DNA from 2 places in the Paraburkholderia sp. J41 genome. Region 1 is predicted to be linked to the other one. Evidence: riboswitches for the same ligand, from Rfam matches in the RefSeq annotation. Region 1 holds a riboswitch; the other holds the start of a gene.

Region 1 (15,401 bases):
GGCGCGCGGCGTGGGAGAGCAAAAAGGCGATCAGCTCGGCGATATCGGCGGGATCGGCTACGCGGCCGAGCGGCGTGGCCACGGCGGCGCGTTCCCAGGCGGGCGCGTTTTCCGGCGTCGGGCCCGCGTCCTTGCGCGTGTAGCCGGGCGCGACGCAGTTCACGGTGATGCCGAGCGGCGCGAGTTCGGCGGCGGCGGTTTTCGCGAGCGATTCGAGCGCGGCCTTCGCGGCGGCGGTGGCGGCGAACGGCGCGTCGGCGCGATAACGGTGCGCGACGAACGAGCTGAGTGCGACCACGCGAGCGCACGCCGAGCGTTCGAGCGCGGGCCGCGCGTGCTGCACGAGCGCGGCGAAGGCGGCGGGCATGGCCGAAAACGCGTGCGCGAGCGAATGCGCGTCGAGTGCGGCGAGCGTCTGGCGCTGCGCGTGGCCCGCGTTGGCGACGAGCTGATCGAGCGCGCCGAAGCGCGCCAGCGCGGCATCGACGAGCGCGGCGGCCGCACCGGGTTCGGCGAGATCGGCGCAGAACGTGGCGCACGCCGCGCCTTGGCCGGCGCACTGCGCGGCGACCGCTTCGAGCCGTGCGCGCGCCGCCGCGTCCGCGCCGCGCGCGTGCAGCATCAGCGCGACGCCGGTTGAGGCGAGCCGGCGCGCGAGCGCGGCGCCGATGCCCGAACCCGCGCCCGTGATGAGAACGACGCGCGGCACGCCATGCCGCGCGACGCGATCGGCGCCGGTCATGCCGCGACGCGCTCCTCGGGCGTGCGCTCGATTTCGAGCGTTTCGTGGTGATAGGCCGCAAGCGACTCGCGATGCGCGACGCTCACGATGGCCGCCTTCGGCAGACGTTCGACGAACAGCTTGTAGAGGCGGCCTTCGTTGTCGGCGTCGAGCGCGCTGGTGGCTTCGTCGAGGAACAGATAGTCGGGCTTGTGCAGCAGCACGCGCGCGCCCGCGAGGCGTTGCTGCTCGCCCGGCGAAAGCACGCGGGTCCAGTGGCCCGACTCGTTCAGGCGATCGGCGTAATCCTCCAGGCGGCAGGCGCGCAGCGCTTCGCGGCATTCGTCGTCGCTATAGGTTTCGGCGGCCGACGGGTAGGTGAGCGCGGCCTTGAGCGTGCCGATCGGCAGATAGCTCTGCTGCGGAATGAACATCATGCGCGCGTCCACGGGCGCGTCGATCGAGCCTTCGCCGAACGGCCAAAGCCCCGCGAGCGCGCGCATCAGCGTGCTCTTGCCCGCGCCCGAAGGGCCTCGCACGAGCCAGCGCGAACCCGGCTTGATGGCGATGTCGCGCACGGTGGAAAGCGGCGTGCCGTTGGGCAGCGCGAGCTTCAGGCGGTCGGTGGCGAGTTCGTTGCCGTCGACGTAATGCAGGTTGATGCCGCCGTGCTCGGTGGCCGGCGAGACGCTTTCCTTCAGGCGCGGCGAATGCACGACGCGCACGAATTCGCGCAGACGATTCACCGTGGCGCGCCATTCGACCAGCGTGGCGTAACTGTTGATGAACCACGAGAACGAATCGCTCACCGTGCCGAACGCCTGCGAAATCTGCATCAGCACGCCGAACGTGAACGCGCCCGCGAAGTAGCGCGGCGCGGCCACCACGAGCGGGAAAATGATGGCGATCTGGCCGTAGAAGCTCAGCACGAACGTAAGGCGCTTCGTGTACTTCATCACGCGCCACCAGTTGTCGCGGATGTGCTGGAAGAGGCCTTGCGTGTTGTTGCGCTCGGTGTCCATGCCGTCGTAGAACGCGATCTGCTCGGCGTTTTCGCGCAGGCGGATCAGGCCGAAACGGAAATCGGCCTCCACTTTCTGCTGCTGGTAATTGATCGACACGAGCGGGTGGCCGACCTTCTGGATCACGAGCGAGCCGAACACGGCGTAGAGCGCGGCGGCCCAGACCATGTAGCCCGGAATGGCGATGGGCGTGCCGCCCAGCGTGACGGTGAGCGCGCCCGCGAGCGTCCAGAGAATCGTCACGAACGAGATGAGCGTGACGACCGTGGAAAGCAGGTCGAGCGTGAGCGAAAGCGTGGTGGTCGCGAACGACTGGAGGTCGTCGCTGATCCGCTGGTCGGGGTTGTCGGCGAGATGGTCGCGCTCGATGCGGTAGAACGCGCCCTTGCCGAGCCATTCGTTCAGAAAGCGCGTGGTGAGCCACTGGCGCCAGCGAAAGCCGAGCATCTGACGCAGATAGCGGCCGTACACCGCGAGAATGATGAAGCCGAACGCGAGCCCCGTGAAAATCATCAGCAGATGCGGGAACTGCTTGACGTCCTTGTTTTGCAGCGCGTTGTAGAAGTCGGCGTTCCAGCTATTGAGCCGCACGTTGATGTACACGACGAGCAGGTTCATCACGATGATCGCGACGAGCAGGCTCCACGCGATCCAGCGTTCCTCGGACACCCAGTAGGGTTTGATCAGGCTCCACGCGGTGATCTTCTGGTGCTCGTTCTGATCGGGCGTGGCGCGGGAAGATTGGTTGGTCATGTGCATCCTGATGGTGGACCGGCGGCGATTTTTTGCAGCGATTCTGTCGCCGGCCGCTTAAAGGAGTCTTAACCGCAACGGCGCGGACGACCGGCGTACGGCCGGCTGCGTACGGCCGGTTTCGGACGGCCGGTTGCGGACAGCCGGTTGCGGACAGCCGGTTGCGGACGACCCGCGTCGGCGGCCTCGCGCGGCGCCGTGCGCGATGAAGCGAAAGCGCGCGGCGGCCGTCCCGCGAGCGTCGCGGTTCGGCGCTCATTGTCTCACTGCGCGCGCGACACGCGCCGAATCGACGCGGAACGCGCGCGAAGGCGCGGCCAAAGCCGCCCGCGCCGGCGAAAAGCCGCCCGAAACCGAGGTTCCCGGCGATTGTGCCAGAGCCCGCGCGCCGCGCCGCCGAGGTTTGCGGGCGCCGCGCGTTTTGTGGTCTAATGGCCGATGACGAAACAGGGGTGCTTCACCGGTATGCCGGGCATGCCGCGAGTGAGGCTGAGAGAGACCCTTCGCACCCGATCCGGGTAATACCGGCGCGGGAAGTTTCCAGAAAGTCTTGGCCGGTATTTCTCGCTGCGCGCCGTTGCATGAGGCGCTCGCGCGAGCGCCGGCTTTCCCACCGGGCGGTCAGCCCGGCGCTTCGATCCGCGGCTTTTCCTCGCGGGTTTCGCGCGCCGGCACGGCTTCCACGGTCGGCCTTGCAAGCCGGTTTCGTCCTTGGGTACGTTGTTGTCCCCATATGGAAAGGAACCGATGACTGCCACTTTTTCAGCTTGTTCCCTCATTTTCGCGTTCAGCGCCGGCGTATCGGCATGCGTATCGCTCCGGTTTTCGCCGATGTCGCGTGACGGAGCGTCGTCATGAGCGGCGCTCGTTTCGATCGCGCCGCGAGCAGCGCCGGCGCCGGCGGCACGCCCGACTTCGCGGTGCTCGGCGGCGGCCTCAGCGGCCGTCTGGTCGCGTGGCGTCTCGCGGGCGCGGGGCATCGCGTCGCGCTGTACGAACGCGGCGGCCCCGAAGGCAGCGAAGCCGCGGCGTGGGTCGCGGCCGCGATGCTCGCGCCGCTCGCCGAAGCCGCCGTCGCCGAATTGCTCATCACCGAACTCGGCGTGGCGTCGCTCGAAAGCTGGCCGCGTATTCTCGCCGAGCTGCCCGAGCCCGTGTTCTTCCAGCGCAACGGCACGCTCGTCGTCTGGCATAGCGCCGACCGCACCGAAGCGCCGCTGTTCGAGCGCCGCGTGCGTGCGAACGCGCCGCGCGAGCTGGCCGACGCCAACTTCGTCGCGCTCGCGGGCGCGCAGATCGACGCCGCCGAACCGGCGCTCGCCGGACGCTTCGCGCGCGGCTGGCTGCTCGACGGCGAGGGTCAACTCGACAATCGCCAGGCGCTGGCGGCGCTCGCGGCCGGGCTTGCCGAGCGCGGTGTGCAAACGCACTGGAACACGAGCGTCGACGAAACCGATTTGCCGCGCGCGCGCGTGACGATCGACTGCCGCGGCCTGGGCGCCAAGCCGGCGTTGCCGGGCCTGCGCGGCATTCGCGGCGAAGTCGCGCGCGTACACGCGCCGGGCATCGGCCTCACGCGGCCCGTGCGCCTGCTGCATCCGCGTTATCCGCTTTATCTGGCGCCGAAGGAAAACGACGTCTACGTGATCGGCGCAACCGAGATCGAGGGCGAGGACCGCTCGCCCGTGAGCGTGCGCTCGGCGCTCGAATTGCTGAGCGCGGCGTTCGCCGTGCATCCGGCGTTCGGCGAGGCGCGCATCCTCGAACTCAATTCGCAATGCCGTCCCACGCTGCCCGATCATCGTCCCGCGCTGTTTTGGGACGGCAAGTCGACGCTGCGCCTGAACGGCCTGTATCGCCACGGTTTCATGATCGCGCCCGCCGTGGCCGACGAAGCCGTGCGCGTCGCGCAAGCGCTGTTCGACGCGCGCGTGACCGACGCCGATTCGTTCGAAACGTGGCGCCGCGCCTCGCGCTGGGGCGAGATGCTGCATGCGCAGGGCGCGCACGAGCCGGCTTGAGGCTTGCGCGCGAGTTCGGGAAGCAATCCTCAGTCAGTAGCCAACGACATTCATATGGACATCCAGATCAACCAGAAGCCGCTCACGCTGCCCGACGACGCGACCGTCGCCGACGCGCTCGCCGCCTACGGCGCGCGTCCGCCTTTCGCCGTCGCCGTGAACGGCGATTTCGTGGCGCGCGCGCAGCATGGCGCGCGCGCGTTGAAGGCCGGCGACCGCCTCGACGTCGTAAGCCCGGTCGCGGGCGGTTGAACGCCGTTCGGCCGCGGCCTTGCGCGGCTTCGCGCGAACCAGGCCGATGCGCGCGGATTGGTGCGGATTTCGCGGATTAACGGCGATTTCGCGGATTCGAGCCGATCACGCGGATTTATTCGGATTCGAGCCGATCACGCGAATCCACACGAATTCAAGCCGATTTCCGCCGATTCCAGCGCTCACGCAATGCCAGACGTCACACCAGGATTCACTGTCATGACCACTCCCACGACTTCCGCCGACGCGCTCACGCTCTACGGCGAAACCTTCGCGAGCCGCGTGCTGCTCGGCACGTCGCGCTATCCGTCGCTGCAATCGCTCGCCGATTCGATGGCCGCCGCGCGCCCCGGCATGATCACCGTCGCGCTGCGCCGCCAGATGAACGAAGGCACGGCGGGCGCCGGCTTTTTCGATCTGCTCAAGCGTCACGGCGTGCCGCTCCTGCCGAACACGGCGGGCTGCCTCACCGTCAACGAGGCGGTGACGACGGCGCACATGGCGCGCGAAGTCTTCGAAACCGACTGGATCAAGCTCGAACTGATCGGCGACGACTACACGCTGCAACCCGATCCGGTCGGCCTCATCGAAGCGGCTGCGCGGCTCGTGAAGGACGGCTTCAAGGTGCTGCCGTATTGCACGGAAGACCTCGTGATCGGCCGCCGTCTGCTCGACGCGGGCTGCGAAGCGCTGATGCCGTGGGGCGCACCCATCGGCACCGGCAAGGGCGTGATCAATCCCTACGGCCTGCGCGTGCTGCGCGAGCGTTTGCCCGACGTGCCGCTCATCGTCGACGCGGGTCTCGGCCTGCCGTCGCACGCGGCGCAGGTGATGGAGTGGGGCTTCGACGGCGTGCTGCTCAACACGGCGGTCGCGCAGGCGACGCATCCCGAGGCGATGGCGCGCGCGTTCGCGCTGGGCGTGGAGGCCGGCCGCGCTGCCTGGCTCGCGGGGCCGATGGCCGAGCGCGAGGCGGCGGTGGCGAGCACGCCCGTCGTCGGCATGCCGTTCTGGCACCAGGATGGAGACAAGCAATGACCGGCACCTTGCAACTGAAAAACCGCGAACTGTTCTGGCCGCCCGCCGACGAACTCACCGCCGCGACCGAGCGCATCCGCGCGAAACTCGGCGACTGGCCGCCCACGCATGCGCCTTGGCGCATCTGCCTCACGCCGCCCGACGCGCCCAACGGCGGCGACCTCATCGTCGTCACCGACGCCGCGCCTCATCTCGCCCACATCGCGCGCTGGATGACGGAAGGCGCGGGCGTGATCGAAGCGCTCGCGAACGGCGACCACGCCGACCCGAAGGCCGCGCGCGTCACGCTGCATCTGGGCGGCGAGCGCTACGCGCTCGAAGGCGAACTCGCCGAGGACTGGATGCCCGCGCTGGCGGCGTTCCTCGACTGCGGCTTCGACCCGCACGACGCGCTCGTGCTCGCGCTCGCCTGGCGCGACGGCGACGACCGGCAACAAGACGCCTGGCCCGTCGACATCGCGCGCTTTCCGCGCGTGGCCGTCTTGCCCGCCGCGCCCGCGCAGCCGTTCGCGCCGTGCCCGGCGAAGCTCGGCCTCTATCCCGTTCTGCCGACGGCCGACTGGGTCGTGCGCGTGCTCGATTTCGGCGTGAAAACGGTGCAATTGCGCAGCAAGCAGCCGAAATCGGCGGCGCTCACGGCGGAGATCGAACGCTGCGTCGCGGCGGGGCAGCGCCACAATGCGCAACTTTTTATCAACGATCACTGGCGGGAAGCGATGGCTGCGGGCGCGTACGGCGTGCATCTCGGCCAGGAAGATTTGCGCGAAGCGGATCTGAACGCGCTTGCGGCTTCGGGCGTGCGCCTCGGTTTGTCCACGCACGGCTATTTCGAAATCCTGACGGCGCTGCATTTCCGCCCGAGCTACATAGCGTGCGGCGCGGTGTTCGCGACCACCACCAAGTCGATGCCCACGGCGCCGCAGGGCATGGCGCGGCTCGCGCGCTACGTGAAGCTGCTCGACGGCGTGGTGCCGATGGTGGCGATCGGCGGCATCGACGGCGCGGTGCTGCCCGAAGTGCTGGCCACGGGCGCGGGCAGCGCAGCCGTGGTGCGCGCCGTCACCGAGGCCGGCGACCCGGCTGCCGCCGTTGCTGCGTTGCAGAATGCGTTTACGCAATAATTGACGCGCCCGAGCGAGGCGCCGCGCCCAGTGCGCGGGGCTTGCGCCGGGTGGCCGTTCCGGCTTCCGCAACGCGCGCGTCGCGCGCCGCGGACCCGGAAGGCTTACATCAAATGGGCGGGGCGCGCCACGGCAGGTTTTCCACGATGGCCCTATAATCCCGCCTTCGTGTAAATGGACTGTCAGCCACGTGCCCTCAACTTCCGAGACCCTCCTGGAGCTGCGCGACGTCGACTTCGGCTACGGCGACCGGCTCGTCCTGTCCGGCCTGAACATGCGCTTCAAGCGCGGTCAGGTGGTGGCGGTCATGGGCGGCTCGGGCGGCGGCAAGACCACCGTGCTGCGCCTGATCGGCGGCCTGATTCGCGCCCAGCGCGGCCAGGTGCTGTTCGGCGGCCAGGACGTCGGCGCCCAGTCGCGCGACGGCCTCTACGCCCTGCGTCGCAAGATGGGCATGCTGTTCCAGTTCGGCGCCCTCTTCACCGACATGTCGGTGTTCGAGAACGTCGCGTTCGCCCTGCGCGAGCACACCGACCTGCCCGACGAGCTGATCCGCGACCTCGTGCTCATGAAGCTCAACGCCGTCGGGCTGCGCGGCGCGCGCGACCTCGCGCCTTCCGAGATTTCGGGCGGCATGGCGCGCCGCGTCGCGCTGGCGCGCGCCATCGCGCTCGACCCCGAACTCATGATGTACGACGAGCCGTTCGCGGGCCTCGACCCCATTTCGCTCGGTATCACCGCGAACCTCATCCGCACGCTCAACGACGCGCTCGGCGCCACGTCCATCCTGGTCACGCACGACGTGCCGGAGTCGTTCGCCATCGCCGACTACGTGTATTTCGTGGCGAACGGCCGCGTCCAGGCCGAAGGCACGCCCGACGAACTGCGCGCCTCGACCGATCCGATCGTGCGCCAGTTCATCGACGGCGCGCCGGACGGCCCGTTCCGCTTCCATTACCCGACGAACGTCCCGCTCGACGCGGACTTCGGCATTGGCGGAGGCCGCTCATGATCGGCGCCATCAGTTCGGTCGGGCGCGGCGTGATCGGCGCGATTTCGCGCGCGGGCCACGCGTCGCGCTTCTTCGCGCGTCTCGTGCTCGAATTCTTTCCGCTGCTGCGCCGCCCGCGGCTTGTCACGAAGCAGATCCACTTCGTCGGCAATTATTCGTTGCTGATCATCGCGGTCTCGGGGCTGTTCGTCGGCTTCGTGCTGGGCTTGCAGGGCTATTACACGCTCAACCGTTATGGTTCCGAGCAGGCGCTCGGCTTGCTGGTCGCGCTCTCGCTCGTGCGCGAGCTTGGGCCGGTGGTCACGGCGCTGCTGTTCGCGGGGCGCGCGGGCACCTCGCTCACCGCCGAAATCGGCCTGATGAAAGCGGGCGAGCAGCTCACCGCCATGGAAATGATGGCGGTGGACCCGGTGCGCATCGTGGTGGCGCCGCGCATGTGGGCGGGCGTGATCGCCATGCCCATTCTGGCGGCCATTTTCAGCGCGGTCGGTATTCTCGGCGGCTATGTGGTCGGCGTGCTGATGATCGGCGTGGACGCGGGCGCGTTCTGGTCGCAGATGCAGGGCGGCGTGGACGTCTGGGCCGACGTGGGCAACGGCGTGATCAAGAGCATCGTGTTCGGGTTCGCCGTGACCTTCACCGCGCTTTACCAGGGTTACGAGGCGAAGCCCACGCCCGAAGGCGTGTCGCGCGCGACGACCAAAACGGTCGTGTACGCGTCGCTCGCGGTGCTCGGCCTCGATTTCCTGCTGACGGCGCTGATGTTCAGCTAGGTATGTTGCTTTGGCCCGTGCGCTCGCGCGGGCCTCGCGGCGAACGCGCAGGCGGCGCCGCAACGGATTCTCATTGGGATGACGATGAAAAAGAATGCTCTCGACTTCTGGGTCGGCCTGTTCGTGGTGCTGGGCTTTATCGCGCTGCTGTTTCTCGCGCTGAAGGCCGGCAACATGAGTTCGCTGTCGTTCCAGCCGACCTACCCGGTCAAGCTCAAGTTCGACAATATCGGCGGACTGAAACCGCGCGCGCCCGTGAAAAGCGCGGGCGTGACGGTGGGCCGCGTGGCGTCGATCGGTTTCGATTCGAATACGTACCAGGCGCTGGTCACGATCAATCTCGACCAGCAATATCAGTTTCCGAAGGACACGTCCGCGAAGATCCTGACCGCCGGGCTGCTTGGCGAGCAGTACATCGGGCTCGAACCGGGCGGCGATTCGGAAATGCTCAAGGCGGGCGACACGATCTCGATGACGCAGTCGGCCATCGTGCTTGAAAACCTGATTGGCCAGTTCCTGTACAGCAAGGCGGCCGATTCGGGCGCCGCGAAGTCCGGCGGCGGCGGCGCCCCGGCGGCGGCGCCTGCGCCCGCGCCGGGTGTTGCGCCGGCGCCGGCCTCGGGTGCGGGCGCCCAATAAGGAGAATACAACGATGACAACCACACGCATGCGCGCCATCACGCTCGGCGTCGCCGCGCTTGCACTGGCGGGGTGTTCGACGGTGCAAACGCCGTCGAAGGACGATCCGTGGGAAGGCTTCAACCGCACGGTCTACACCTTCAACGACAAGGTCGACCAATACGCGCTCAAGCCCGTGGCCCAGGGCTACGTGAAGGTCACGCCGCAACCGGTGCGCGACAGCGTCACGAACTTCTTCTCGAACATCGGCGACGTCTACAACGCGGCGAACAACTTCCTCCAGTTGAAGATCACCGACGGCGTGGAAGACATCATGCGGATCGTGATCAACACGGTATTCGGCGTGGGCGGCCTGTTCGACGTGGCGTCGGCCGCGAAGCTGCCCAAGCACAACCAGGACTTCGGTCTCACGCTCGGGCACTACGGCGTGCCGTCCGGCCCGTATCTCGTGCTGCCGCTGTTCGGCCCGAGCACGGTGCGCGACGGCGTGGGTCTCGTCGGCAACTACTTCATCAATCCGCTCAGCTACGTCGATCCGGCGGCGCTCTCGTGGGGGCTTTACGGCCTGAACGTCATCAGCACGCGCGCGAACCTGCTGGGCGCGAGCGATCTGCTGGAAGGCGCCGCGATCGACAAGTATTCGTTCGTGCGCAACACGTACCTGCAACGCCGCCGTTACCTGCTTTCGGACGGCCGCGCGGCGAGCGGCAACAGCGTGCCCGATTACGGCGACAGCGCACCGTTGCCGAAGTACGACGACGGCGGCGACGACGGCAGCGCGGCTCCGGCCGGCGGTGCTGCGGGTGCCGCCGCCGGCGGCGCGGCAGGCGCCGCGGCCACGGGCGCAACGGGCGCTTCGGCGGCGCGGGCGGCCACGCCCGCTTCGGGCACCGCGCGTGCTGCCATCCCCTCTGCGGCAAGCATGCCGCCCGCGATTCCCAACGCCGACACCACCACCGCACCGGCCGCGCTCGAAGGTCCGGACGGCGCGGCGGCGCCGGCTGGCGCGTCGCAAACCAGCGTGCCCGGCGACCAGATGATTCCGCCCGCGCGCCTGGGTTATCCCGGCATGCTGCGTCTGCGCTGAGTTGCCGGGCGGGGCACGCCCGGCTCGCGGCGCGAATGCATGCCGCCGCGCCGGGCGCGCGCCTGGCGCGCCATCGCCGGCTGTCGTCAATGAAAGCGCGCTGTAACAAGCAGAAACGCTTGTTCCCGTTTGCTGTCAGTTTTTGACACAGCGAGATAGAACTCGCGTGATATCGTTGGCTCCAATCTTTGCGCACAACGGGGCGCTTATCCCCAACTTGCAGGATTTGCTATGAAAAAATTCTTTCTGTATCCGCTTTTCGCCATGTTTGTTTCGTTTGCCGGTAGCGCGTTCGCGCAATCGGTGGACACCAGCAACCCCGACGCGATGATCAAGACGGTCACGCAGCAGGTGCTGGATCAGCTCAAGACCGACAAGTCGATCCAGGCGGGCGACGTCAACAAGATCACGCAGCTCGTGAACGAGAAGATCCTGCCGTACACGGACTTCCGCCGCACCACGCAGCTCGCGATGGGCCGCAACTGGCGCACCGCCACGCCGGAGCAGCAGCAGCAGGTGATCGAGCAGTTCAAGATGCTGCTGATCCGCACGTATTCGGGCGCGCTCGCGCAGGTCCGCGACCAGCAGATCCAGTACAAGCCGTTCCGCGCGAACCCCGACGACACCGACGTCGTGGTGCGTTCGACCGTGCTGAACAACGGCCAGCAGATCGAGCTTGACTATCGCCTCTACAAGACGGCGCAAGGCTGGCGCGTGTACGACATCAACGTGCTCGGCGCATGGCTGATCCAGGCGTACCAGCAGCAGTTCCAGGAAAAGATCCAGCAAGGCGGCGTGGACGGCCTGATCCAGTTCCTCACGCAGCGCAATCAGCAGCTCGCTTCGGGCAAGGCAACCTCGTGAGCGAACGCTTCGCCACCGGCAATTCGCTGACCCACGAGAGCGCGAAGGCCGCGCTCTCGGCGGGCTTCGCGCAGATCGCGGCGGGCGCGACCGCCGTGGACTGCGCGGCGCTCACGCAATTCGATTCGTCGGCGCTTGCCGTCCTGATCGCGTGGCAGCGTGCCGCGCGCGAACGCGGCGCAACGCTCGCCGTGATCAACCTGCCTCCCGCGCTCGCGTCCCTTGCGCGCGCCTACGGCGTCGATACGCTCCTGCACGAGCGACATTGACGCGCGCCGCCCGGCGATAGCCGAACGCGTGCCGACGCGCACCAAGCCGCACCAAGCCGCACCGAACCGCACCAAGCTGCGTCAGGCACAGGGCGTTCGAGCGGCACGATGCCGCGCAGCGGCAGCGGTGGCTTCTCCCTGCCAGGTCAGGTCGCCGTGTCAGACTTGGCCTATAATCAACCGTTTTTTGGGCGCTGGCCTCGCGAGACATTTCGAGGCAACGTTTGCAACGCATCGCTTCCTTCGCGCCGCAACCGTCCCCAATTCCGGTATTCCCCGCAGCATTGATGCATCCACAAATCGCGCCGTCATCCAAGTGAACGGCGCTTGAGTCATGCCAGCCATAGAAATCCGTAACGTCAAGAAGCGCTACAAGGAGCTTCAGGCGCTCAAAGGCGTCAGCTTCACGGTCGAAGACGGCGAGTTCTTCGGGCTGCTCGGCCCGAACGGCGCAGGAAAAACCACGCTCATCAGCATTCTGGCCGGTCTCGCTCGCGCGGACGAGGGCACGATCGCCGTGCGCGGTCACGATGTCGTCGGCGATTACCGCAATGCGCGCCGCAGCCTCGGTGTCGTGCCGCAGGAACTGGTGTTCGATCCGTTCTTCACCGTGCGTGAAACCTTGCGTCTGCAATCGGGCTATTTTGGCCTGCGCAACAACGACGCGTGGATCGACGAAGTGATGGCGAATCTCGATCTCACCGAGAAAGCCGACGTCAACATGCGCGCGCTCTCGGGCGGCATGAAGCGGCGCGTGCTGGTCGCCCAGGCGCTCGTGCATCGTCCGCCCGTGATCGTGCTCGACGAGCCCACCGCGGGCGTGGACGTCGAACTGCGCCAGACGCTCTGGAAGTTCATCTCGCGCCTGAATCGCGAGGGGCACACCATCGTGCTCACCACGCATTACCTGGAAGAAGCCGAAGAACTGTGCGACCGCATCGCCATGCTGCGGCGCGGCGAGGTGGTGGCGCTCGAACGCACGAGCTCGCTGCTGCAACGCTTCGCGGGCACGCAACTCTACGTGCGCTTTTCCGAAGGCGTGCTGCCCGCCGAACTGCGCTCGCTCGAAGTCGATCCGTCGAATGTCAACGGCCAGCAGCATTTGCTGCGGCTCGCGAGTTACGACGACGTGGAGCGCATTCTCGCGGCATGCCGCGCAAACGGCTGCAAGCTCGAGGAAGTCGAGGTCCGCAAGGCCGATCTCGAAGATGTTTTCGTGCAGGTGATGAACGGTCCTGAAGTGGTCGAGGGTCTCGCATGAGCGGTTTCCGTACGCTGTTCTACAAGGAAGTGCTGCGTTTCTGGAAAGTCGCGTTCCAGACCGTGCTCGCGCCCGTGATCACGGCGCTGCTGTATCTGACGATCTTCGGCCACGCGCTGCGCGGCCATGTGGAGGTCTATCCGGGCGTCGAGTACACGAGCTTCCTGATTCCCGGCCTCGTCATGATGAGCGTGCTGCAAAACGCGTTCGCGAATTCGTCGTCGTCGATGATCCAGTCGAAGATCACGGGCAATCTCGTATTCGTTCTATTGCCGCCGCTCGCCGCCTGGGAGATGTTTGGGGCTTACGTGCTCGCCTCGATCGTGCGCGGCCTCGCCGTTGGCGCGGGCGTGTTCGTCGTGACGATCTGGTTCATTCCGATGAGCTTCGCCGCGCCGCTCTACATTCTGGCGTTCGCGGTGCTCGGTTCGGCGATCCTCGGCACGCTCGGCCTGATCGCCGGGATCTGGGCGGAAAAATTCGACCAGCTCGCGGCGTTTCAGAACTTTCTCATCATGCCGCTCACGTTTCTTTCGGGCGTGTTCTATTCGACGCATACGCTGCCGCCGCTGTGGCGCGAGGTGTCGCGGCTCAACCCGTTTTTCTACATGATCGACGGCTTTCGCTATGGGTTTTTCGGCCACGCCGACATCGACCCGCTCGCGAGCCTGTCGATCGTGCTGGTGTTCTTCGTGGTGCTTGCCACGCTCGCGATGCGTTTGCTCGCGAGCGGCTACAAGCTGCGCCACTAAACGCATCGGCGAACGGACGAACGGAATATCAGCCAGTACCTCAGGCAAGACATCAGCAGGAGCCAACCACCATGTTGCCCACACCGGAACAGGTCAAGCAGTACATCTCGGCGGGACTCGCGTGCGAGCACCTCGAAGTCGAAGGCGACGGCCAGCATTTCTTCGCGACGATCGTTTCGTCGGCGTTCGACGGCAAGCGCTTGATCCAGCGCCATCAGCTCGTCTACGCGGCGCTCGGCGAGCGCATGCGCGAGGAAATTCATGCGCTCAGCATGAAGACGCTCACGCCCGCCGAATGGCAGAACGCATAATCTGGAATCTCAGTGCGAATTACCCAGGATAAAGGCGCCGCGGTCAGCGGCGCCATTCAACACGACGCGTCGCCGCAAGCCGGCCGCACCGATCAGGAAACCGCAGGCATGGATAAACTCGTCATCGTCGGCGGGCGGAAGCTCGCAGGGGAAGTGGTCGTTTCGGGCGCAAAAAACGCCGCGTTGCCGATTCTCTGCGCCGGTCTCCTGAGCGCGGAGCCGGTTCATCTCGACAACGTTCCCGATCTCCAGGACGTGCGCACCACGCTCAAGCTGCTCAACCAGATGGGCGTGCGCACGGAGCAGGACGGCCACCGCGTGCAGCTCGACGCCTCGAACGTGAACAACCTCGTCGCGCCGTACGAACTCGTCAAGACGATGCGCGCGTCGATTCTCGTGCTCGGCCCGCTCGTCGCGCGCTTCGGCGAGGCGAAGGTGTCGCTGCCGGGCGGCTGCGCGATCGGCGCGCGGCCCGTGGACCAGCACATCAAGGGCCTCCAGGCGATGGGCGCCGAGATCAACATCGAGCACGGCTTCATCGAAGCGCGCGCGAAGCGCCTGAAGGGCGCGCGCATCGTCACCGACATGATCACGGTCACCGGCACCGAAAACCTGCTGATGGCGGCGGTGCTAGCGGAAGGCGAAACGGTGATCGAGAACGCCGCGCGCGAGCCCGAAGTGGGCGACCTCGCGCACCTGCTCGTGGCGATGGGCGCGAAGATCGACGGCATCGGCACCGACCGCCTCGTCATTCAAGGCGTGGAGAAGCTCCACGGCGCCGAGCACACCGTCATTCCCGACCGTATCGAAGCGGGCACGTTCCTGTGCGCCGTCGCGGCGGCGGGCGGCGACGTCACGCTGCGCCACGTGCGCCCGCACATCCTCGACGCCGTGACCGACAAGCTGCGCGAAGCGGGCGTGTCGATCGAAGAGGGCGCCGACTGGATGCGCGTGCGCATGCACGAGCGCGCGCGCGCCGTGAACGTGCGCACCTCGGAATACCCGGCGTTCCCGACCGACATGCAGGCGCAGTTCATGGCGCTCAACGCGATCGCCGAAGGCACCTCGCAAGTGGTCGAAACGATCTTCGAAAACCGCTTCATGCACGTGCAGGAGCTGAACCGCCTGGGCGCGCACATCACCACCGACGGCAAGACGGCGCTCATCGCGGGCGTGGAAACGCTCTCGGGCGCGAAGGTGATGGCCACGGATCTGCGCGCTTCGGCGAGCCTCGTGATCGCGGGCCTGTGCGCGGAAGGCGAAACGCTGATCGACCGCATCTATCACCTCGACCGCGGCTACGACCGCATGGAAGCCAAGCTCACGAAGCTCGGCGCGAACGTGACGCGCATCAAGGGGAGCGCGGCATGAGCACGGTCGAGTCCAGGCCCGTGCCGGCCGCCGCCGCGAGCGCGCCGCTCACGCTCGCGCTCTCGAAAGGCCGCATTTTCGAAGAGACGATGCCGCTGCTCGCCGCGGCGGGCGTGGAAGTCACGGAAGACCCC
Region 2 (15,401 bases), on a different contig from region 1:
GCGCCTTCGGCACGGCGTTCACGCTCGCCACCGACATCGACGTTCTGCCGATGACGATCTACACCGAGTTCACGCTCAACGCGAACATGGCGACGGCGGCGGGTCTGTCCATCGTGCTCGGGTTCGTGACGTGGGCCGTGCTCACGCTCGCGCGCAGCGTGACGGGCTCGGCCGTCGCGGCCACGGCGTGAGGAGCGCGCGCATGAATTCGCTGCCCTCGTCCACGGCCTCGCCCAAACCGCGAAACGAACGCGCGCCCGACGCACGACGCACGCCGCGCCGCTTCGCCAGGCTCTCGACACGCGGCGGGATCGCGTGCGCGCAATGGCTCGTCACGCTCGCAACCTGCGCGTTTCTCATCGTGCCGGTCGTGATGTCGATCGTCGCGGGCCTCACCGTCAACTATTTTCGCGGCGTGACGAGCGGCCTCACACTGCGCTGGCTCGACGAAGTCTGGACGCAATATCACGCGAGCGTGTCCCTCTCGCTCGAAGTCGCGGCGGCCACGCTCGTTCTCGCGCTGCTCACCGGCGTGCCCGCGGGCTATGCGCTCGCGCGCAGCAAGACGCGCCTTTCGCGCGCGATCGAGGAACTGCTCGTGCTGCCCGTCGCGTTGCCGGGGCTCGCCTCGGCGCTCGCGCTGCTCGTGGTCTACGGCGGCTTCACGGCATTTCGCATGAGCGCCGCGTTCATCGTGGTGGGCCACGTGGTGTTCACGCTGCCGTTCATGGTGCGGCCCGTCGCGGCCGTCTGCTCGCAAGCCGATCTGCGCACGCTCGAAGAAGGCGCGGCCAGTCTCGGCGCGAACTTCTTTCAGCGCTTCGTGACCATCGTGCTGCCTAACGCACGGCCCGGCATCGTCGCGGGCGCGCTCGCGGTGCTCACGCTCTCCATCGGCGAATTCAATCTCACCTGGATGCTGCACACGCCCGACACCAAGACGCTGCCCGTCGGTCTCGCCGATACCTATGCGTCGTTGCGCATCGAAGTCGGCAGCGCGTACACGATCCTGTTCTTCCTGATGACGATGCCGCTGCTCGTGGCGATGCAGTGGTTCGGCGTGGACGTGCCGGGCATGCCTGCAAGAACCGGCAGACAAGGCCGGCAAAAACAGAAGGACTCCGAATGAAACTCGAATCCGTTCCGGTCGCGCTCGCGCATTGCGCAAAAACGTATCGCGGCACGCGCGTGCTGGAGCCGCTCGATCTCGCGATCGGCGCGGGCGAAACGCTCGTGCTGCTCGGGCCGTCGGGCTGCGGCAAAACCACCACCCTGCGCATGATCGCGGGGCTCGAAGCGCCCGACGCGGGCGGCCGCGTCCGGTTCGGCGACGAAGACGTGACGGCGCTGCCCATCGAGCGGCGCAAGGTCGGCATGGTGTTCCAGAACTACGCGTTGTTTCCGAATCTCGACGTGCGCGGCAACATCGGTTACGGCCTGAAAATCCAGCGCATGCCGCAGGCTCAGGCGCGCGCCCGCGTCGACGAACTGCTCGCGATGATGCGCCTCGAAGCGCACGCCGCGAAGCCTGTCGGCCAGCTTTCGGGCGGCCAGCGCCAACGCGTCGCGCTGGCCCGCGCGCTCGCGCCGCGCCCGCGCGTGCTGCTGCTCGACGAGCCGCTCACGGCGCTCGACGCGCGTCTGCGCGACACCTTGCGCGGCGAGATGAACGTGCTGCTGCGCGAACTCGGCGTCACCACGGTGTACGTCACGCACGATCAAGCCGAGGCGATGGAGCTGGGCGACCGCATCGTCGTCATGAGCGCCGGGCGCATCGAGCAGATCGGCACGCCGCGCGACATTTACTACCGACCGGCGAGCCGCGCGGTCGCGCAGTTCGTCGGCATGCTCAACCGTCTCGCCGGCCAGTGGCAGGACGGCATGCTGCGCACGAGCGGCGGCGCCGTGGCCGTGAGCGGCAAGGCAAGCGCGCACGGCGCGGCGGAGCGCTTTTTCCGCCCCGAGGACGCCACGCTCGCCGAGCCGGCCACGGCGAACCTGCGCGGCGTGATCGAGCAATCGACATTTCTTGGCGAGCGCACGCGCCTGACCATCGGCGGCGCCGCGCCCGACGCCCTTTTCGTCGATGTCGCGGGCCGCATCGAACTCGCGCGCGGCACGCCCGTCGGCATTTCGATCGCGCCGGAAGCGCTCATCGCGCTCGCGTAATTCTTACAAAGCGGAGATTTCCATGCTGCTCGTCCAGCTCAGCGACCTGCACATCAAGCCACCGGGCGCGCTCGCCTATCGCCGCGTCGACACGGCGGCCAGCCTCGCGCGCGCCATCGCCCGCGTGAACGCGCTCGCGCCCCGCCCCGACGCCGTGCTCGTCACCGGCGATCTTGTCGATCGCGGCACGGCCGAGGAATATCGGCATCTGAAAACGTTTCTCGACACGCTGGAAATCCCGTACTGGCTGCTGATCGGCAACCACGACGCGCGCGAGCCGCTGCGCGAGGTGTTCGCGGACCGGCCCGAGCTGCGCGAAGGCGGCGAATTCGTGCAGTACGCCGTCGATCTCGGCGCGCTGCGCGTGATCGCGCTCGACTCGATGCAGCCGGGCCAAAGCGCGGGCACGCTCTGCGAGGCGCGGCTCGCGTGGCTCGCGGACCAACTGGACGCCGCGCGCGGCAAACCCGTGATCGTCGCGCTCCATCATCCGCCGTTCGATTGCGGCATCGCGCACATGGACGCGATTCGCCTCGACCCGCGCGCCGCCGAACGGCTCGAGGCGCTGATCGCTCGCCATCCGAACGTGGAGCGCGTGCTGTGCGGCCACGTTCACCGGCCGATGTTCGTGCGCTTCGGCGGCACGATCGCTTCGGCCGCGCCCGCGCCCGCGCATCAGGTCACGCTCGATCTCGCGCCCGGCGCGCCTTCGACGTTCACGCTCGAACCGCCCGCGTACGCGATGCATCGCTACGACGCGCGCGGCGGCCTCGTCACGCACCACGGCTACGTGGACGCGTTCGACGGTCCCTACCCGTTTCACGATCCTTCGGGCGAATTGATCGCGTGAAGCGAGCGTCCGAAGCGCCGTGGGACGCCCGCGGCGCCGTCAGCGCGATTGCGCGCGCTCCGGTATGATCGGCACGCTCCAAGCCAGCCGACGCACCGTCGACGTATTTCGGGCTCCGCCCGCCTCGAACCATGTCCCACACCGATTCCGCAACCGCCGGCGAAAGCCGGTCGCTGCGCGGCCTGCTGCTCCTGCTCGCGACCATCGCGGGCGTGACGGTCGCGAACATCTATTTCAACCAGCCGCTGCTCGACGACTTTCGTCAGAGCTTTCCGTCCGGCGCCGCGTGGATCGGCGCCGTCCCGGCCGCCACGCAGCTCGGCTACGCGCTCGGCATGCTACTGCTCGCACCGCTCGGCGACCGCTACGACCGCCGCCGCATCATCCTGTTGCAGATCGCGCTCGTGTGCGTCGCGCTGCTCGTCGCGGCCACGGCGCCCACGCTCGTCGTGCTGATCGCCGCCAGCCTCGCCATCGGCGTGCTCGCCACCATCGCGCAGCAAGCCGTGCCGTTCGCCGCCGAACTCGCGCCGCCCGAAGGGCGCGGCCACGCGGTCGGCACGGTAATGAGCGGCCTGCTGCTCGGCATTCTGCTCGCGCGCACGGCGGCCGGTTTCATCGGCCAATACTTCGGCTGGCGCTCGGTGTTCGGCGCGTCGATCGTCGCGCTGCTCGTGCTCGCCGTGGTCATCGTCAAGAAACTGCCGAAAAGCCAGCCCACTTCGACGCTCGGCTACGGCAAGCTGATCGGCTCGATGTGGCATCTCGCGGTGGAATTGAAAGGCTTGCGCGAGGCGTCGGCCACGGGCGCGTGCCTCTTCGCGGCGTTCAGCCTGTTCTGGCCCGTGCTCACCTTTCTGCTCGCGGGCGAACCGTTTCATCTCGGGCCGCAGGCGGCGGGGCTGTTCGGCATCGTCGGCGCGGCGGGCGCATTGGCCGCGCCGTGGGCGGGACGTTCCGCCGACAAGCGCGGGCCGCGCGCCGTCATCACGCTTTCGCTCGCGCTGCTCGCGCTCGCGTTCGTGATCTTCGCCTTTTCGGGCAGGAGCATCGTGGGTCTGGTGATCGGCGTGATCGTGCTGGACGTGGGCGTGCAGGCCGCGCAGATTTCCAACCAGTCGCGCATTTACGCGTTGCGGCCCGAGGCGCGCAGCCGCGTGAATACCGTGTACATGGTCTGCTATTTCATCGGCGGCGCGACGGGCTCGGCCGTGGGCGCCGTGACGTGGCACGCGTTCGGCTGGGTGGGCGCGTGTCTCGCCGGGCTCGCGTTCACCGCGCTCGCGGGCTGGATTCACTATGCGACGCGCCCGCGCGAAGGCGCGGGCGCTCGGGCTTCGTCGGCGCAATAACGCGGCGCCGCAAGCGTGCCGGTTTTTACGCGAATTACTTGTCGAGCAGGTCGCTCATGTCGTCGGCGTGCTCCTCTTCCACCGCGAGAATTTCCTCGAAGATGCGGCGCGTGGTCGTGTCGCCGTCGCCGAGATACTGAATGATCGAGCGATAGCTCTCGATCGCGATGCGTTCGGCGATCAGATTCTCGCGGATCATGTCCTCGAGATTCTTGCCTTCCTTATACTCGGAATGCGAACGCTCGCTCAGGTTCGCGGGCGAGAAGTCGGGCTCGCCGCCAAGCTGCACGATGCGCGCGGCGAGCATGTCGGCGTGCTGCTGTTCTTCGTTCGCGTGCTCGAGAAACTCCTGCGCCACGGCTTCGGACTCGATGCCCTTCGCCATGAAATAGTGGCGCTTGTAGCGCAGCACGCACACGAGTTCCGTGGCAAGCGAATCGTTGAGCAACTTGAGCACGGTCTCGCGATCGGCGCCGTAGTTCTCCGTGACGGGACCATCCTCGAGATTGCGGCGAGCTTCCTCGCGTACGCGCTTGAGATCGAATTCATACGAGGCGTGGGTAGTCGACATCTCACTCTCCTTCGAACGTTAGTGCCTGTGTGGGGTGGATAGGCATGCTGGGGAATTCGCACACGCCGTCCGTCGCGAGCCGCTTTGCAGCCGGTTGCAATTCGGTTGCAATTCGGCCGCCGTCGACGGATCGAACGTGTCACGCTTGACGTGCAACGCATATGCAACGCTTGCACGTTTTCGCGTCGATTCCTGGGCAGGCGCGATGCCGCGACGGTGATTCGCCATGAGGCTGCTCCCCGCCACGCCGCGTCGCGCCGACATCCGCCTAGCGCAAACGCCGGACCCGGCCTTGCAGCTATCTGATTCCAACCTTTCAGGCACGCCCCGTGCGCAAGCAAGGGTTCCTAGACACCGTGGAGAACACGCTCATGAAACGCCTGATTGCCCTCTTTCTTGTTACCGCTTCGATCGCCGGCCTCTCGGCCTGCAATACGATTGCGGGCGCCGGCGAGGACGTTTCCGCTGGCGGCCACGCCGTCACGAACTCCGCCGAAAAGGCGAAGTAATCGGGCTCGAGACGGTGTTATCGCCGGCCCCCGAATGCGCGGCGTTGTAATGTGCGCATCGGGGATGAAAGCCGGCCAGATGTGAAAGGCGAAAAGCCACGCAAGCCACGCGAACGGCCGCGCCGCGAAGCAATTCGCGGCGCGGCCGGACGTATTTGCGAAGTGGGACGGATTTGCTGCGGAAGTGCGGCGGATTTGCGAACGCCTGTTACGCGATCGCGTTAAATCGTCACGCGATTCCCTCACGTCCGCCTGGTGCGCCGCCGGTCGTCGAAGGCAAACGACAGTCCGACGCTCCCCAGGATCAGCACGGTCGCGACGATGGTCGCCCGCGTGATCGGCTCGCCGAGAAATAGCGCGCCCAGCGCCACCGCCACGACCGGATTCACGTACATGCAACTGCTCGCCACGAGCGGGCTCGTGTGGCGAATCAGAAAGCCGTACGCGACATACGCGGCCATGGTGCCGATCAACATCAAGTAGAAGAACGCGGCCAGCGGCAGAAAATGCAGCTCGCCCATGCGTTCGCCGCTGATCCACGCGACCGCCGTGGAGATCGCGCCGCCCAGGCCAATCTGCAATGCCGTGGCGATGAAGAGATCCTTCGGCAACGCGAGGCGTCCCGCGAGATGCGCGCCGACAGCCCAGAACAGCGCGCCGCACAGTATGGCGAGACAGCCGCCCGGCGTGCCCGACGCGCCGCCGCCCCGGCTCAGAATTGCAATGCCCACGAGCCCGAGCGCGATCGCGCCCCACTCCGCCTTCGCCACGCGCCGCCCGGAAAGCGCGGCGATCATCGTGGCGAACAGCGGCACGGTGGCCACCATGACAGCGGCCGTGCCGGTGCCGACCGTGCGCATGCCATAGGCGAGCATGCCGCTCGACAGACCCACGAGCATCGTGCCGACCACGCCCGCGTTGCGCACTTCGACGAGCGCGGGCATGACGGGCCGGCGGCGCAGCGCGAACACGAACAGGCCAATGCCCGCGAGCAGATTACGCAAGCCCGAAAGCAGGAGCGGCGGAAACGATTCGAGCGCGACGTGGACGGCAAGGTAGGTCGATCCCCACACGAAATACACCACGCCGAGCGCCAGCGCGACCTGGCCGCCGCGCGATTGCGGCAAACGCGCCGAGCGCGCGAGATGCCAGAGCATCGCCCCGGCTTGCAGCGCGCCGGCGGCGAAACGTGTGGCCAACCGGCGCGACCTGACGCGAAACGACGCCGTCATGACGCGGCACCCAGGGGAATCACGAAGGGAACGGAGCGCGGGCGTCCCGGCGAGAACGCGGCGGGACGAGTAAAGCTCGACGGCATGGTGCGGGAGCGAGAAGTACGCGGAAAACCGGATGAACCGAAGCAAACAAAATAAACGACGCGCACGCCGCACGGTCTAATAACGACATTGCCGCGCGCGAGCGCCACGCATTATGCAGCATCGCCCGGCGTTGCGGACGCTTTCATCCGCCTTTATGCGCGGCGGTTGCCAGCACGTAAAGCGGGACTATTTTTGAGAAATTTGCGCGGCCGTGTCATCGCGCATGCGGGGATCGTCGAAAGAAGCTTGAGGCGAGCGAAAAGCCCTGGTGGGATCAGGCGTCCGTCTTGCGCTGCCTGAGTTGGATCGTGCTAGGATCGTTCGTTCTTTCGCCTGGCTTTCACGCTTGATTTCCCCCTAAAACCCGACTTCAAGACCACGTAACAATCGCTCTCATGCCGCAGTCCGCTTCTTGCCGCTCGCTTGCCACCTCGCCGCGCTTCACGCGCGGCGTGCCGGCGCGCGCGCAAGACCGCGCCAACGGCATGAGGCCCGCGCGGGCGGGCAACGCCGGGCGACACCGCATCGCGCCGCCGGCGCCGCTCGCCCTGGCGGACCTCATGGCCTTCGCGACCCAGACGTCGCCGCACGTTCCTCACGCACCGCTTCACGCCGCCCGGCGTCCGCGCTGAACCGCCTCCCTCGCCGCACCGGAGCCGTTCGGTCGGGCGCCGGGCCGATCCCACACGTCCGCTGTTTCATCGCCTCTGCTTACGCCTTATCCGTCGCCGGAAGGAGAATCGTCATGTCATCCCGAAAAATGCGCTACCTCACCGAACTCGATCTTGCACGCCTCGAAAAGAGCGCGGCCGAACCCGGCGCCGCCGCCGCGCGCCAGGCGATGCTCGACGAGTTTCTCGAACGCGCCGAGATCGTCGAGCCGCGCAACGTGGCCGCGAACATCGTCACGATGAATTCGCAAGTCACGCTCGCGAACGACCGCGGCGAAGCGCTCACCTACACCGTCGTCTATCCGCAGGGCGCGAACGTCGAAGAAGGACGCCTCAACGTGTTTTCGCCGGCGGGCCTCGCCCTGCTCGGCGCGAAGCGCGGCGACACGGTGCGCTTCACGACGCCGGGCGGCGCCGTGGAAACGCTCAAGATCGAGCGCATTCTGTTCCAGCCCGAAGCCGCCGACGACTTCTCGCTGTAAGACGGCGCCCGCGAGGCGCCTGGCACATTTCGCGCGCGCCGGCACTTGCCAGATCGTCGCAGCGCGGTGTATCGTTTGGCCTTGCTTACGCGGGGGTCCTGCGTCATGCGCCGCATCGAACGAAAGTCGTGCAGCGTATCGCGCGGGTGAGAAATACCCTTTGAACCTGATCTGGATAATGCCAGCGCAGGGAAGCGTCCGGACTTCGCACCTCATTCGCGCCTCATCCTTCAAAGCGAAGTCCGTCCACGTTCCGTCTCGTCTCCTGCTAAGCGTCGTTCCCACAATGCTTTGCATGGAGAGACCGGCATGAACGCCAATCCCAAATTCATTTCCGCCACCGCGCACGTCGACGAAGCCGCCATCGCGCCGCTGCCCAATTCGCGCAAGGTCTACGTGACGGGCTCGCGGCCCGACATCCGCGTGCCGATGCGCGAAATCACCCAGGCGGACACGCCCACGGCGTTCGGCGGCGAGAGGAATCCGCCGATCTACGTCTACGACACCTCCGGCCCGTACACCGCCCCCGAAGCGAAGATCGACATTCGCGCGGGTCTGCCCGCGCTGCGTCAGGCGTGGATCGAGCAGCGCGGCGACACCGAAGCGCTGCCGGGCCTCTCCTCCGATTACGGCCGCGAGCGCGCCGCCGATCCGGCCACCGCCGAGCTGCGCTTTCCGGGCCTGCATCGCACGCCGCGCCGCGCGAAAGGCGGCAAGAACGTCACGCAGATGCACTACGCGCGCCAGGGCATCGTCACGCCCGAGATGGAATACATTGCGATTCGCGAGAACCAGCGCCGCGCGGAATACCTCGAAAGCCTCAAGTCGAGCGGCCCCAACGGCGAAAAGCTCGCCAAGATGATGGGCCGCCAGCACGCCGGTCAGGCGTTCGGCGCGGCGGCGTTCGGCAAGGACGCGCTCAAGGAAATCACGCCCGAGTTCGTGCGCGAGGAAGTCGCGCGCGGCCGCGCGATCATTCCCGCGAACATCAATCACCCGGAGAGCGAGCCGATGATCATCGGTCGCAACTTCCTCGTGAAGATCAACGCGAACATCGGCAATTCGGCGGTGACGTCCTCCATCGGCGAGGAAGTCGACAAGATGACGTGGGCGATCCGCTGGGGCGGCGACACGGTGATGGATCTGTCGACCGGCAAGCACATTCACGAAACGCGCGAGTGGATCGTCCGCAACTCGCCGGTGCCGATCGGCACGGTGCCCATTTATCAGGCGCTCGAAAAGGTCAACGGCAAGGCCGAGGACCTCACGTGGGAAATCTTCCGCGACACGCTCATCGAGCAGGCCGAGCAAGGCGTCGATTACTTCACGATCCACGCGGGCGTGCGGCTGCAATACGTGCCGCTCACGGCCAACCGCATGACGGGCATCGTCTCGCGCGGCGGGTCGATCATGGCGAAGTGGTGCCTCGCCCATCACAAGGAATCCTTCATTTACGAGCATTTCGAAGACATCTGCGAAATCATGAAGGAATACGACGTGAGCTTCTCGCTGGGCGACGGCCTGCGTCCCGGCTCGATCTACGACGCCAACGACGAAGCGCAACTGGGCGAACTCAAGACGCTCGGCGAACTCACGCAGATCGCGTGGAAGCACGACGTGCAGGTGATGATCGAGGGCCCCGGACACGTGCCGATGCAGCTCATCAAGGAAAACATGGACCTGCAACTGGAATGGTGCGACGAAGCGCCCTTCTACACGCTCGGGCCGCTCACGACCGACATCGCGCCGGGCTACGACCACATCACGTCGGGCATTGGCGCCGCGATGATCGGCTGGTTCGGCACCGCCATGCTCTGCTACGTGACGCCGAAGGAACACCTGGGCTTGCCGAACAAGGACGACGTGAAGGAAGGCATCATCACGTACAAGCTCGCGGCGCACGCGGCCGACCTCGCCAAGGGGCATCCGGGCGCGCAGGTGCGCGACAACGCGCTCTCGAAGGCGCGCTTCGAATTCCGCTGGGAAGATCAGTTCAACATCGGCCTCGACCCGGACAAGGCGCGCGAATTCCACGACGAAACGCTGCCGAAGGATTCCGCCAAGGTCGCGCACTTCTGCTCGATGTGCGGCCCGCATTTCTGCTCGATGAAGATCACCCAGGACGTGCGCGACTTCGCCGCCAAACAAGGCATGAGCGACGACGAAGCGTTGAAAAAGGGCATGGAAGTCAAGGCCGTCGAGTTCGTCAAGCAAGGCGCCGAGATTTACCACCGCCAATGAACCCGCTGCGGCGCGGGCGCGCGTGAAACATTTTTTAACGACTCCGACAACTCGTTGACAAGCGCATACACCCGGAAACGGATCGCTTGCCTAGCATGGGTGTACTGGAGGTGCGAAGTGCGCGCGAGCGCATGACGCGCCGCACGGCGCACTGCCCATCTGTCAATCAAGGAGTCCAATAATGAAAACGCTCGCTCGCACGCGCACCTGGCGCACTTTGGTCACGGCGGCTTCGCTCGTCGCCGTGCTCGGCAGTCTTTCCGCCTGCGACAACATGTCGAGACGCGACCGCGATACGGCGATCGGCGCGGGTGTCGGCGGCGTCGCGGGCGCGGCGCTGGGCGGCAGCGCGCTTTCGACAGTCGGCGGCGCGGCCGTGGGCGGCATCATCGGCAATCAGGTCGGCAAGTAATTTCTGCCGCCATGCCGCGAACGGGCGGCGCAGCGCCCTGCAACGCCGCGCCGCCCGTTCGCACCTAGGCGCTTTCGAATCCCGACGATCCGTGTTGCAACGAGCGGCGTCGAACACGCCGCTTTGAAACAATCCGTTATTCAGTGCGTTGCCCGGCGTTAACGCGCGGCAACACAAAGCGCGTGCTTCGGGCGTAAGCTCATCCGGTTATGTCGGAGAGTTCGCCATGAAGCACTCGAAACTGCCGTTGATCGCCGCCGCAGGCGCCTTGCTTGCGCTTTCCGGCTGCTATTACTACACGCCGTACGGCTATTCGCCCTACCCGTACTACTATGGCGCGACGGTGCCGGCCGCAGGCACGCAGCAGGAAACCGCGGCCTCGCGCACCGCCAGCCCGAATCCCGCGCCCGCCGCCGTTCCGGACGCCCAGTATCCGGGGCCACTGTATCCGAATCCGCCCGTCGCGCTCGCCGTACCCGCCTGGTCGGCGTGGCCGGGCTATTACCCCGGTTATTACCCGGCTTATCCGGCCTACCCGTATGCTGCCGCGTATCCGGCCACCTACCCGGCTTACGGCTACGGCTATGGCTGGGGCGCGCCCGCCATCTCGTTCGGCTTCGGCTACTGGAGCGGCGGCGGGCACTGGGGCGGTGGCCATTGGGGTGGCGGCCACGGGGGCGGCGGCTGGCACGGCCATCGTTGAGCCTTTGCTTTTGCGGCTTCCCACGCCGCTTCACGCGCACGAGCTACGCACAAGCCACGCGCAAACCACGCGCAAACCACGCACAAGCAGCCGTCGGGCACGCCGCGAAACAGTGCCCGACCGTAGTTTCCCTCTCTTGACGCCTCGCCCACGTTTTCTATCCTCGAAAAGCGCTTCGGGGATTGAAGTACGGCCTTAATAAGCTGACGACGCGCCCCCGGCGCACGCGCTGCACCGCTGCGCCGATTCGAACCAGCACAAAGGAGACGTCATGTTCCACCAGTTGTTGACTCCCATCGGCAATTCGCTGCTGTTTTCCTTCCTCGTGGCCGTGCTACCCATCGTGACAGTGCTCGCCATGCTTGGCTGGGCGCGCCGCCCGGCGTGGCAGGCGTCGCTCGCGGGCCTCGTGGTCGGCCTGCTCGTCGCGGTGCTCGGCTGGCAGTTTCCCGTCGGCCTCGCCGTCGATTCGGTGCTCGCGGGCGCGGTGTTCGCGCTGTGGCCGGTCATGTGGATCGTCGTCACGGCCATCCTGCTCTACAACATCGCGCTGCGCTCGGGCCGCTTCGCCGCGTTTCGCATGTGGCTGCTCGACAACCTGCCGAACGACCGGCGCATTGTGCTCGTCGTGATCGGCTTTTCGTTCGGCGCGCTGTTCGAAGGCATTTCGGGCTTCGGCACGCCGATCGCCATCACCAGTTCGCTGCTCATCATGCTCGGCTTTCCCACGCTCGAGGCGCTCACCTTCACGCTGATCTTCAACACGGCGCCGGTCGCATTCGGCGCGCTGGGCGTGCCGATCACGGTGCTGGGCGCGGTCACGCACCTCCCCGCCGACCTGCTGGGCCGGATGGTCGGCCGCCAGTTGCCGTTCTTCGCGCTGCTGCTGCCGTTCTACGTGATCGCCATTTACGCGGGCGTGCGCGGCATGCTGCGTATCTGGCCGGTGCTACTGGTTTCGGGCGGCAGCTTCGCCATCACCCAGTTCGTCACGGCGAACTACATCAACTACAGCCTCACCGACGTGCTCTCGTCGCTCGTCTCGCTGATCCTCACGATCCTGTTCCTGCGTGTCTGGAAACCCGCGCCCGACACGCGCTTCGCGATCAAGGTGGACCGCGCGAGCGAGGTGCGCGGCAGCGTCTCGGGCGCGCAAGGGTGGTATCCGTGGATCATCGTCGCGGCCGTCGTCATCATCTGGACCGTGGCCAAGGTGTTCGCGATCGGCGACGTAAAAGTGCCGTGGCCCGGCCTCGACAAAGCCGTCTACATCACGCTCTACAAAACGCCCTACGGCGCGATCTGGGACTTCCAGCCGCTCGCGACCGGCACCGCGATTCTGGTGGCGGCAATCATCACCGCGTTCGTCGTGCGCCTGAAACCGGCCGACTTCGTCGCGGCCATCGGCGACACCTGGGTCCAGACGCGCATCGCCATTCTCACGGTCGCGACCATCGTCGGACTCGCGTTTCTCATGAACTACTCGGGACTCACGTACACGCTCGGGCTCGGCGTGGCCTCGGTGGGCGCGTTCTTTCCGCTGGTTTCGGCGTTCCTCGGCTGGGTCGCGGTGTTCCTCTCGGGCAGCGACACATCGGGCAACGCGCTGTTCGGCAATCTTCAGGTCGTGGCCGCGCAGCAGCTCAATCTGAACCCCGTGCTGATGGCGGCGACGAACTCGTCCGGCGGCGTGATGGGCAAGATGATCTCGCCGCAAAATATCGCGACGGGCGTTGCGACCACCGAACTCAAGGGCCAGGAAGGTCACGTGTTCGCCAAGACTTTCAAGCACTCGATCCTGATGACGGTGCTCCTCGGCATACTCGTGTGGCTACAGCAAAATGTGCTGACGTGGATGATTCCGCATTGAATTTACGCGGATGCCGCGCGCCGCGCGGACCGTACACGCAGAAAAAAGCCCGCTTGGAGCGGGCTTTTTTTGTCGATCGAGAGACCGGGACGGCGCTTACTGCACGCCTAAATGCACGCCTTAATGCACGTGTTAATGCAGTTCGTCCACCACGAGGCTCATGATCTCGCGCGCGGGACGCGACGAGTCGACCTGACCGTTGTCGTCGACGATCGCGATGCGCGTCTGGTTCTCGGTCACGGCGCGCACGTTGAGCTTGTACAGCTTCGCGACCTTTTCCTTGCGGCCGTGGAAGATCTGGTTCCAGAAGCCTTGTTCCGCCGAGGTCATGTCCTTCGGATCGACGTAACGCACGTAGTAAATGCCCTTCGAGCGATCGCGGTCGTCCACCGTGAAGTTGCCGCGGTCGAGCGCGATGCCCACCCGCACCCATGCGCGGTCGTAGGACTCGCCGAGCGTGAGTTCGGTCGACGAATACTGGCCCGAGGCGGCGTCCGTGCCCGAGCCGGAGCCGGTTTGCTGGCCCGCCGCCACGACGTTTTGCGCGGCGATGGAAGCGGCCGCGACGTCCGGGGCCTTTTTGGGATTGCCCTTCGCGTCGGCTTCCGCCGCGATCTGCGCGTCGGGCACGCCCGGCTTCGCGCGCGCGAGCGTGACCATGAGGCGCTTGAGATATTCGGCTTCGAGCGCAGGGTCGTTGGGCTTCGGCACCCACTTGCTCGAGTCGTTGTTGGTGCCCGAAAGCTGCTCGCTCAGGCCCTTCTGGCTGATGAACACGTAGGTGCCGCCCGAGGGCGACGTTTCGAGGCGCGTGCGGTACTTGTTACGCTCGGCGGTCACGTACGAATTGCCCGTGGCCCACGACAGCGTGTTGCGGATAATGCCGTCGCTGATCTTCGGATGGGTTTCGTTCCAGTCCGTTTCCATCACGCCCTTGTCGCGCTGGTCGACCACGAGCAGAAAGCCCTGTTCCTGCCAGAAGCGGCGCACCTGCGCCCACACCTGGTCGGGCGTGCGGTTGTCGACGACAAGCCAGCTTTCCGTGCCGTCGCGCTGGATGTGCATGCCCGGAAGCTGCGGCAGCACCTGGGTCTGGTCGGACGGCGGCGCGTCGGCCTGGGTCTGCTTGAGCGACGACAGCGAGGTTTCTCCGCCCTGCGGCGCGAGCGTGCGCTGGTCCGACGTTTCGTCGAGCATGTTGGGCGGCACGGCCAGCGAGGCCTGTTTCGCCTTGGCGTCACTACGGTAATCAATCTTGCCCGGCGTCGGCGAGCTGCAGCCGGCGACCAGCCCGCCCGCCATCAGGAGCGCAGCAGCGCGCGTGGCAAGACGTTGATGAAAATCACTCATGTTTCGGGTAATCCCTCGGCTACGCCACGGCCACCTTCCGTGGATCAATCAGCCATTTTACCGGGCCAGGCGCCCGCTGTGCAAAATCCGCAACAGATGAACGTTTCGCGTCATGACAGGCGGCGCCGTGCGGCCGTCCTGCCGCCATCCCGCAAGGCGCTCGTGACGCCGATGTAACGTTCGTCAACAATTAACCTGCTTTCCCGCGCTCGCTTCGCGCCATTATTTTCCCTTTTCAATCAAAACGATAGAAGGCCGGCGCGCCAAAACTCCGCTTCGCGCGGTGCCGCCATGACGGCATAGGTGGCTTGCGCCGCAGGGCCGGTGCTAATTTTTTCCGCGAAATCTCAAAAAAGCAGTTCACAACAGCAGCACCGGAGAGCGTCATGAACACTTACAGCCTCGCCAAGGCGGGCCGGGCCGTGGCTCGCGCCTGCGCGTCTTGCGGCCGCATTCACGACCAGACTCACGGCCGCGCTCGCGGCCAGGTCTGCCGCCTGGCCTGCGGCATCGCCTGCCTGAGCCTTGCCGCCGCCCCTGCCTGCGCCGCCCTCGGCGGCGCGCCCATGCTGCCCGCCGGCGCCGCCTCGCGCACGCTCGCGAACGGCGCGGCCCGCGTCGTCAGTTATGTCGACGAGGCGGGCACGAGCATCAACGAATACGTCGCGAGCGCGAACGGCACCGTCTTCGCCTACACGTGGCAAGGCCCGGCGCGGCCCAATCTGGACACGCTGCTCGGCCCCTCGGCGGCCGACTGGCGCAACGCGGCCGCCGCCCTGCGCGCCGCCGACCGCGACGACCTGCACGCCGCGCGCGTGGTGGGCGCGAGCGTAATCGTGGAAACGGGCGGCCACATGCGCGCCTACATCGGGCGCGCATGGCTGCCGCAAGCGCTGCCGGCG

The links. Region 1 has a riboswitch for thiamine pyrophosphate ahead of U5805_RS24835 (FAD-dependent oxidoreductase). Riboswitches for the same ligand answer to the same signal wherever they lie in the genome.
Region 2: another riboswitch for thiamine pyrophosphate. It lies ahead of thiC (phosphomethylpyrimidine synthase ThiC); the one in region 1 lies ahead of U5805_RS24835 (FAD-dependent oxidoreductase).

The regions. Positions count from the first base shown of each region.
Region 1 covers NZ_CAJMZE010000030.1:34,427-49,827, reverse strand. The annotation lists gene U5805_RS24845 (SDR family NAD(P)-dependent oxidoreductase) at 1-742, opposite strand, end outside; gene U5805_RS24840 (ABC transporter ATP-binding protein/permease) at 739-2,496, opposite strand; TPP riboswitch at 2,935-3,049, shown strand; gene U5805_RS24835 (FAD-dependent oxidoreductase) at 3,351-4,517, shown strand; gene thiS (sulfur carrier protein ThiS) at 4,572-4,769, shown strand; gene U5805_RS24825 (thiazole synthase) at 4,989-5,807, shown strand; gene thiE (thiamine phosphate synthase) at 5,804-6,928, shown strand; gene U5805_RS24815 (ABC transporter ATP-binding protein) at 7,119-7,940, shown strand; gene mlaE (lipid asymmetry maintenance ABC transporter permease subunit MlaE) at 7,937-8,713, shown strand; gene mlaD (outer membrane lipid asymmetry maintenance protein MlaD) at 8,798-9,352, shown strand; gene U5805_RS24800 (VacJ family lipoprotein) at 9,366-10,439, shown strand; gene U5805_RS24795 (ABC transporter substrate-binding protein) at 10,671-11,303, shown strand; gene U5805_RS24790 (lipid asymmetry maintenance protein MlaB) at 11,300-11,572, shown strand; gene U5805_RS24785 (ABC transporter ATP-binding protein) at 11,907-12,833, shown strand; gene U5805_RS24780 (ABC transporter permease) at 12,830-13,585, shown strand; gene U5805_RS24775 (BolA family protein) at 13,657-13,896, shown strand; gene murA (UDP-N-acetylglucosamine 1-carboxyvinyltransferase) at 14,005-15,267, shown strand; gene hisG (ATP phosphoribosyltransferase) at 15,264-15,401, shown strand, end outside.
Region 2 covers NZ_CAJMZE010000036.1:41,175-56,575, reverse strand. The annotation lists gene U5805_RS26800 (ABC transporter permease) at 1-191, shown strand, start outside; gene U5805_RS26795 (ABC transporter permease) at 203-1,129, shown strand; gene U5805_RS26790 (ABC transporter ATP-binding protein) at 1,126-2,169, shown strand; gene U5805_RS26785 (phosphodiesterase) at 2,192-3,019, shown strand; gene U5805_RS26780 (MFS transporter) at 3,151-4,371, shown strand; gene U5805_RS26775 (ferritin-like domain-containing protein) at 4,406-4,942, opposite strand; gene U5805_RS26770 (entericidin A/B family lipoprotein) at 5,314-5,451, shown strand; gene U5805_RS26765 (EamA family transporter) at 5,694-6,608, opposite strand; gene U5805_RS26760 (GreA/GreB family elongation factor) at 7,516-7,923, shown strand; TPP riboswitch at 8,005-8,134, shown strand; gene thiC (phosphomethylpyrimidine synthase ThiC) at 8,233-10,164, shown strand; gene U5805_RS26750 (glycine zipper 2TM domain-containing protein) at 10,346-10,576, shown strand; gene U5805_RS26745 (hypothetical protein) at 10,803-11,279, shown strand; gene U5805_RS26740 (L-lactate permease) at 11,551-13,149, shown strand; gene bamC (outer membrane protein assembly factor BamC) at 13,282-14,499, opposite strand; gene U5805_RS26730 (DUF2844 domain-containing protein) at 14,886-15,401, shown strand, end outside.